One region of the Psychrosphaera aestuarii genome, then DNA from elsewhere that is predicted to be linked to it. Evidence: predicted binding sites of a transcription regulator. Region 1 holds the regulator's gene; the other holds the start of a gene.

Region 1 (4,219 bases):
GCGTTCTCCGGATCGTTTTCCAGTTCAACTAATTCTTCAGATAGCAACTCTAATATTTCTGCTGCTTCAATTAAGAAATCTTGTAGTATTTCTTGATCCACGTCCAATGCCATTCGGCATCTCCCCTAATTTAAAAGCCTAAACTAGACAATAGGTCGTCTACTTCGTCCTGATTAGAAACTGCGTCTTCACGCGTTTCTGCATCAATAATTGGTCCTTCAGCCCCATTGTTATCGACTGGTTTCTTCACTTCATTAACGGATTTTTGATTTGGTTCACCAAATACAGTTAATAAATGAATCAGGCTTTCTTCAACATCTTTAACAAGTTCTATAACTCGTTTAATTACCTGACCAGTTAAATCTTGAAAATCTTGAGCCAACAGAATTTCAGTCATGATTGCATGAATCTTAGCGGTATCAGCCTCTGCGCCTTCCATAAATTCATTGATGGAATAACACAAACTTTTAAACTCGCCCAATTCAATTTGACGTTGCATTAACTTATCCCACTCTGGTTTAAGTTTTACAATGTCATTATTAATCTTATCCGTTAGAGGGAGGCCTTCATCTATGGCGTCCATCGTTTTATTCGCTGCGTCTTCTGTTACTTTCATAACATAGTTTAGACGCTCTTTCGCATCAGGGATATCGTCTGTCGCTAAGTTAGCAATCTTAGGGTCTAACTGAAAATTACTTAACGAGTCGTGAAGTTGTCTTGTTAACTTGCCAACCTCACCAAACAGCTCACTATGCTCTTTGCTTGTAACTTCACGTAATATTTTGTTAGCAGAAGTATTGTCTCCAGCCTCAAGCGCTTCAACTAGCGCTTTTGCGTCTTCCAACGAAATCTGCGGGTTAGTCTCTTCAGACATAATGACCCCTTATCAGATTATTCTAAACGTTCGAAGATTTTATCAAGCTTGCCTTTCAGCGTAGCAGCCGTGAATGGTTTCACAATATAGCCGTTTACACCTGCTTGCGCTGCAGCAACAATCTGCTCTTTCTTAGCTTCTGCTGTTACCATCATCACCGGCATATGCTTTAGTTTGTCGTCTTTACGAATTTCACGTAGCAAGTCAATGCCTTGCATGCCTGGCATATTCCAGTCAGTAACAACAAAGTCGAAGTCACCGTTTTGTAACATTGGCAACGCTGTGCTGCCATCATCTGCTTCTGAGACATTAGTAAAGCCTAAGTCACGAAGAAGGTTTTTGATGATTCTTCTCATTGTTGAAAAGTCATCAACAACCAGAATTTTCATATTCTTATTCAAAGCATCCTCCAGTGAGGTAAATTATTAATTTACAGTAATTATTATTGATAAAAATCGTCATTATACAAGTTAAATCAACCAATCTTTTAATCTTGACTTTAAACGAACAAGTGCTTGGCTATGAATTTGACTCACTCTGGACTCACTTATGTTAAGAATTTCACCGATTTCTCTTAAATTTAGTTCATCATCGTAATAAAGTGACAAAATCATTGCTTCTCGTTCTGGCAAGGTTTTAATTGTGTTAGCTAGACTCGCATTAAACGCACTTTTTTCAATGCCACCATACGTTAAATCACGACCAATTTCACTTGCTGGGGCAATAATATCATCACTAACGCCAAGATCTTCCATTCCTAAGATTTTACCGTTAGTCGCTTCTTTTAACATTTGATGGTACTGATCAATCGAAACACCAAGAGACTCGGCCACCTCAATGTCTTTCACATCACGGCCAAGTGCAGACTCTAATTGAGATATTCTTTCAGCAACCATTCTAGAATTTCTATGGACCGATCGTGGTGTCCAATCGCCTCTTCGCATTTCATCCAGCATAGAGCCTCTAATTCTAATACCCGCATAGGTTTCAAAACTAGCGCCTTTGCTATGATCAAAGTTTTTCGAAGCTTCGATTAGACCTATCATGCCAGCCTGAATCAAATCATCAACCAAAACACTATCAGGCAGTCGAGCTGCTAAATGGTGAGCAATCCTTTTTACCAATACAGAATGTTTTTCCACTACATTCGATAGTGTTTGTTGAGCTTCGTAGGCAGTTGCTACTTTATTGTTCAACAGAGACCTCTTAGTTGACCAGTTGCTCTAAAAAAAATTCCAAATTACCCGACGCGTGAGATGGCGTGGGCCACTTATTGATTTTAGCAGCCAACGTTTTAAACGCCACTGCTGAAGGAGAACGAGGAAATGCATCTACGATCGCTTTTTGACGTCGCACTGCTTTTCTTAAATTATCGTCAAATGGAATAATAGCTGTTAATTCCAAAGTTACATCTAAAAACCTATCTGTAACCATAGTCAATTTTTTGAATAAGTCCTGCCCTTCTTTAATCGTCCTTACCATATTGGCAACAACTTTAAAGCGGCTCACACCATGATCTCGATTCAAAATTTTAATTAAAGCGTAAGCATCAGTAATTGATGTAGGTTCGTCACATACAACGCAGAGAACTTCATGAGAAGCTCTAGAGAAAGATAAAACCATGTCTGATATGCCAGCAGCTGTATCGACAATAAAGACATCTACAGGCGTTCTCATTTCGCTAAACGCTCTAATGAGACCAGCATGTTGAGCTGGGGATAATTCAACCATATCAATAGAACCTGATGTTGCTGGCACTATTTTTATTCCACTTGGACCTTCTACCAGAATATCATCTAGCTCGGCTTCACCTGACAACACATGTGAGAGGTTTTTGTGAACACGTAAGCCCAACATAACATCACAATTTGCTAAACCTAAGTCAGCATCAAGTACAAGTACGTTTAGACCTGTTTGCGCCAAAGCAATTGCTGTATTTAGCGATACGCTGGTTTTACCCACTCCGCCCTTTCCACCTGTCACCGCAATAACTTTTGTTTTTTTGGCCATCGACATATTTCGTAAACCACTAGCTTGATCGGAAGTAATATTTTTAATCATACATGCCCACTGCTTTTGGCACTACCTTATTATTTTTATGAGAAACTTTTTCTTTAAGTTCAAATAGCTGATTAGCTTTTTGCACAATTTTCTGTGCATTTGCAACCCTTATGTCCTCAGGGACCCGTTGACCGTTGGTTAAATAACCAATTGGCAAACGATTATGGATTGCAACACTAATTAACTCACCTAAGCTTAAAGACTCATCTATTTTAGTAAAGATACAGCCAGACAGTGGAATTGTTTTAAAATGTTGCACACTTTCATGCAAAACACTCACTTGAGACGTTGCAGAAAGTACTAAATAATTCTTAATATTAACTCTTGATTTTGTTAATAAATGATTCAAACGTTCCGTCAATTTAATATCTCTTTGACTCATGCCGGCTGTATCTATTAACAATAGCTTTTTATCTCGTAATTGGTAGATAGCTTCTGAAAGTTCTTCAGTATTTTTTGCTTGCTTTAGAGGGCAACCCAAAATTTTTGCATACGTACCAAGTTGCTCAAGCGCTCCAATTCTGAATGTGTCGGTCGTTATAAGACCAACTTTGTCAGCACCATGAATTTGTGCAAATCGCGCGGCTAATTTAGCAATCGTCGTTGTTTTGCCAACGCCGGTAGGACCAACAAGAGAATAAACACCACCGCGTTTAATGATTTCATTATCTGTTGTGTTTAGCTGCTCGGTTAGTAATTCAAGCATTTTCGGCCAAGCTTGCTGAGCTTCTAAGTCATCACTAATAAAGTGAGATAGATGTTCTGCTACTTTTGAAGATAAACCCATATTATTTAATTTTTTAATTAACATAGATTTTACCGGTGTTTTACGATCTGCGTCTTGTAACATGAGCGCTGAAACTTGATGTTTCAGTAATTCTTTAATTGAATTCATTTCGCTTTTTAAGTCAGATAATTGCTGATCAAATTGCCCCTGCACTACATTAGAATTTGAATGAACTTGTGTTTGGTTTTGATGGTTAACATCATTGTTAAAAGACGGATTTACGTTCAGTGGCGAACTGTGAGTCTCTTGTGATTGGTCTTGTACGGTATTGCGAGCACGGTTTAACCATTGTTCAAACTCTGATTCTGCTTGCTGGGATAATGCTTGTGTTGCCAGCTCTGACTTTTGTTGGTTAGACAAATCAGTACCTTGAGATAACCTTGCTGGTGTTTGAGCCTGCTGTTGGAATTGAGGCTGAGATTGCATTGAAGGTTGGGCTGGCTGGTAAGTATCAGGCTTACCAGCGTTATCAGCCCTTTGACGCTTAAGTAACTCTT
Region 2 (4,219 bases), 550 kb from region 1:
CGATTCGAAACAAGAGGACGCGACGTCATCCTTACCGTCTGAAAGCAATCGGGTAGAACCTATACGAGGCGTAAAGGCCGCTATGGCGAAAGCTATGCAGGTATCAGTTTCAACGATTCCGCATTTTACATACTCTGATGAAGTTGACTTAACCGCGCTATATGAATTACGTAAACAATTAAAACCTGAATACGAAGCTCAAGGTATTAAGCTGACAATGATGCCATTTTTTATGAAGGCGATGTCAATGGCAATGAAGCAATTCCCAATTATGAATTCTCAGCCAAATGACGACTGTACAGAGTTAACGTATTTCAATGATCACAATATCGGTATGGCGGTAGATTCTAAAGTCGGACTTTTAGTTCCTAATATCAAGGGATGTCAATTATTAAGCATTAAAGATATTGCAGTTAAAATGACTGAACTTACAGAGCAAGCCCGTGCTGGACGATTAGCACCTGAGCAACTTAAAGGTGGCACAATCTCAATATCTAATATTGGTGCACTGGGTGGAACTACAGCAACACCTATAATCAATAAACCTGAAGTTGCTATTGTTGCGCTGGGTAAAATGCAAACATTGCCACGCTTTGATTCAAATGGAAATGTTGAAGCAAGACGTATAATGAATGTAAGTTGGTCTGGTGATCACCGCATAATAGATGGTGGGACAATTGCACGTTTTAACAATTTATGGACTAAGTATTTAGAAAATCCTACGTCTATGATTATGGATATGGTGTAGATAAATATTGCGAAATAAAAAAGGCTCTTAATTTATTAAGAGCCTTTTTTTTACAATTTTTGCGTAAGTTACAACTTAGGGCTAATTGTTACAATTAGAAAGTCGTAATTACTTTAACATCGGCCGTGACTTTTGATGCATCGATGTAACCAATAACGCTAGGGTTAGTAGAAACCAATTTTAGAACCTCATCAGCATTGGCAACAGACTGCGGTGGGGTACCTTTCCCTGTGAAGACCAACTTTGACCAATAGGCTTTTAATTGGCTCTCTGAACGTTTAAGTACCTTCTCGTTAAATTCAGCTGTTGCAGCTTGACTATTGTCTAAATTAACAGGAATAATTTGGTTTCCATCAGGGAACGATTTCATTTTGCCTGTAAATATCCTGGCTACATCTTTTTCATCTAGGCTAGCGCCGTTAGAAGGGTGAACAATCACTGCAATTTCCGATACTGCATTAAACGAAAATAGTGCTAAAATAATTAAAAGTTTTTTCATTGTTTATTCCTCTAGAAAACCAAATCTATACCAAAAGTAAGCGATTTACTGTCACCGGCCACGGCATACTCATAGGAGTTGTCGTTCACGATGTCATATTGCACTTTAAACGCTGCTGATGGATGAAAGTTGTATCTTAAGCCGACAGAAGTTGTATCGTGATCTTCGCCGTCAGTAATTGGTGAACCATCTAAGTACTCGCCTGTTTGATCGAGTTTAGAATAGGACAAATAAGGTGTAACACTTCCAAAGTTATGTCCAACACTCACCATTAACGAATCAAGCTCACCGTCATCGTCTAATTTTAATTTGTTTAATTCTGTGAGAAGAAAGGTATCTCCCCATGTCGCATTAACTGCAATACCTAAAAATGTACCATCACGTTCTGTACTGCCTCCCCACGTTTGTTGTACACCACTACGATAGCGTTCGTTAGTATACGTCATTGCTGTAAATCGAAACTCTAACCAATCATTACTTGTGTTGACGACGGCGCCAAATATGTCTTTCCAAATCTCAGTTGTCGGCTCAATAAAAAAGAACTGACTTAATAGTCTATTATTTACACTCTCTTCTTCACCGGTATAAAAGTTTGCTGAGACAGACCAATCATTAACTTGCGTCGTGTATAAAGCATTAATGCCATTGTAGTTGAAGACTTGCCATGTGTAAGTATCAGCAGGTGGTCGTAACCATACATAAGCAAAACCAACATCATAAAAGTCTGAGTAGTAAAATAATGGAAGGCGCTTTTTACCAGCTTGAATTGTCCAATTGTCGTTTACCTCATAAGACAAATAAGCCCATTCAAAGGTGGTATTAAAATTATCTGCACCTCTAGAGACGATTTGCGCTGTAGCAGATAGACCGTCTGAAAGTGTGGCTTTGACCTGAAGACCAAACAAGCTTTCTTGTTTAAATGATAGATCTTCGGTGTACGCTGATACGATAGGGTAGTCAGCTAAAAAAGTTGGGGGAACATCATAATGTGGAACACCGTCTCCACTCAATACTTTACCAGCGGTAATGCTAGCAAAGCCAGTGAAGTCGATATCAGCTTGTGCACTTCCTTGCGCCAACAAAGCACATGCCACCGTGGCTGCATAAACCTTTGTTCGCATATTTTGAGACCTAAAAGTTAATTAGTGTCTTAAAGGTATATAACTGAAAGTGAAATTTTACAAATCAGGATGGCAAATTTATTGAATTTAGGTGTTATAAACGCAAAAAGGCACAACCTTAGTTGTGCCTTTTCTTCGAAAAGTGGTGGAGGGAGGTGGATTCGAACCACCGAAGGTAGAACCGTCAGATTTACAGTCTGATCCCTTTGGCCACTCGGGAACCCCTCCAGAACGAGACGCATAATAACAAAGAAAAAAAATCTGTAAACAAATAATTAAAGAAAATTTAACGACTGCCGAAATAATAACTAATTGAAGTAAATAAGAAGTTTATATGTCGAATAATTGGCCAAACAGCAGTTCAGATCACTCTGGTTTAAATACGAATAATAATGTAATTAGAGAGTCAGCCTATTATTCACAATTCCGTCGTGCTGTAGATTCATCAGATAGCCAAAGTTTTGCATTACTGCTTTCAATGATTACACAAGATGCCACTGAATTTGACCAATTTCATCAAGTAGACACGCCTACAAACCTTAACGCAAACGCCATCGCCGACATTTTTCCGACAGTCAAGCCCGATATATATGGTGCGGGTAACTCGGTCCGTGCATCTAATCAAAATAGGCTGGTTCATAATGGTCAATATCAAGATGTTCGGTTAGAGAACACTCTGAAGCCGGAACCCCTTTGTTACAAAACGGCAGTTTTTGACGACGAATTAGTTAATAGTTTAGATTTTAACGTAAGACAAAAGTTAATAAATACGAGTCTAATCTCAAAAGATATTCACACACAACGTAATTCAGATGTAGATAAAGATGCAAAAGTTGTGAATATACATAGCATTAAACGTCCAAATTCAATGGATATCGACCTTTGGTTTAATACCCTAACAGCTTCAAGAAGTTTAGACTTAGTGGGATAGAACTGGTTATAATCGACGACTATTCTTTATCTGTAGAGCGCTAGTTGATATATGATTCGTAGAATTCCTGTCCAGAACACCATTAGTCCAAAGGTTCACCTGTTTTGCAAAAAGCTAAAGGACAAATCGTCATTTAAATTCTCTGGTGATATAGAAACAAGCTACTCTGCTCGTTTGTCGCAATCGACAGACAACAGTATTTATCAAGCAATTCCTCAAGCCATTGTCTTTCCTAAAAATGAAAAAGATCTATTCGAATTAACAAAGCTTGCGAATGAAGCCGAGTTTAAAACGCTAAAATTTACACCAAAAGGTGGTGGCACTGGTACGAACGGCCAATCTTTAACTGAGTTTATAATTGTCGATATGTCACGACATATGCGAAATATAATTGAAATCAATGTTGAAGAACGCTGGGTCAAGGTAGAGTCCGGTGTAATAAAGGATCAGCTGAATGATTTTCTTAAGCCCTACGGGTTTTTCTTTGCTCCCGATCTTTCAACATCAAATAGAGCAACAATTGGTGGAATGATAAACACTGATGCGTCAGGTCAAGGCTCTCTGGTTTATGGCAAAACAAGTGACCATGTACTTGGTTTAGAAGCCATTACTATTGGCGGGGATAAGTTGTCTACCTCGCCTTTGACCGTTGATGAAGCGCTATCTCGAAGTGCCGACAACAAGACAACGGCAGGTATATATAAACAAGTATACGAAACAGCAACTAATTATAGAGACCAAATTCGAGAAGTATTTCCTCGTTTAAATCGTTTTTTGACAGGTTATGACTTAGAGCATGTATTATGTGATGATAAAAAGCACTTTGACTTAAGTAGAGTATTAGCAGGATCCGAGGGTACGTTAGCGTTTATTACTGAAGCTAAGCTTAATATTACGCCCATAGCAGCTTATAAAACGAT

Evidence for each region. Region 1 encodes FliA, which starts transcription of late flagellar genes. Its sites were predicted from a motif close to CTAAAGNTNNNNNNNNNNNNGCCGATA; they were not measured.
Region 2: the regulator FliA is predicted to act here: its motif matches at 2,644-2,670, upstream of J9318_RS08435 (VC2046/SO_2500 family protein).

What each region holds. Positions count from the first base shown of each region.
Region 1 covers NZ_CP072844.1:1,293,752-1,297,970, reverse strand. Annotated here, with positions in the region: gene J9318_RS05850 (chemotaxis protein CheA) at 1-113, opposite strand, end outside; gene J9318_RS05845 (protein phosphatase CheZ) at 131-874, opposite strand; gene cheY (chemotaxis response regulator CheY) at 892-1,275, opposite strand; gene J9318_RS05835 (RNA polymerase sigma factor FliA) at 1,345-2,070, opposite strand; gene J9318_RS05830 (MinD/ParA family ATP-binding protein) at 2,081-2,935, opposite strand; gene flhF (flagellar biosynthesis GTPase FlhF) at 2,928-4,219, opposite strand, start outside.
Region 2 covers NZ_CP072844.1:1,847,288-1,851,506, reverse strand. Annotated here, with positions in the region: gene J9318_RS08455 (dihydrolipoyllysine-residue acetyltransferase) at 1-748, shown strand, start outside; gene J9318_RS08450 (type 2 periplasmic-binding domain-containing protein) at 843-1,247, opposite strand; gene J9318_RS08445 (porin family protein) at 1,259-2,368, opposite strand; tRNA gene J9318_RS08440 (tRNA-Tyr) at 2,512-2,596, opposite strand; gene J9318_RS08435 (VC2046/SO_2500 family protein) at 2,703-3,299, shown strand; gene ydiJ (D-2-hydroxyglutarate dehydrogenase YdiJ) at 3,351-4,219, shown strand, end outside.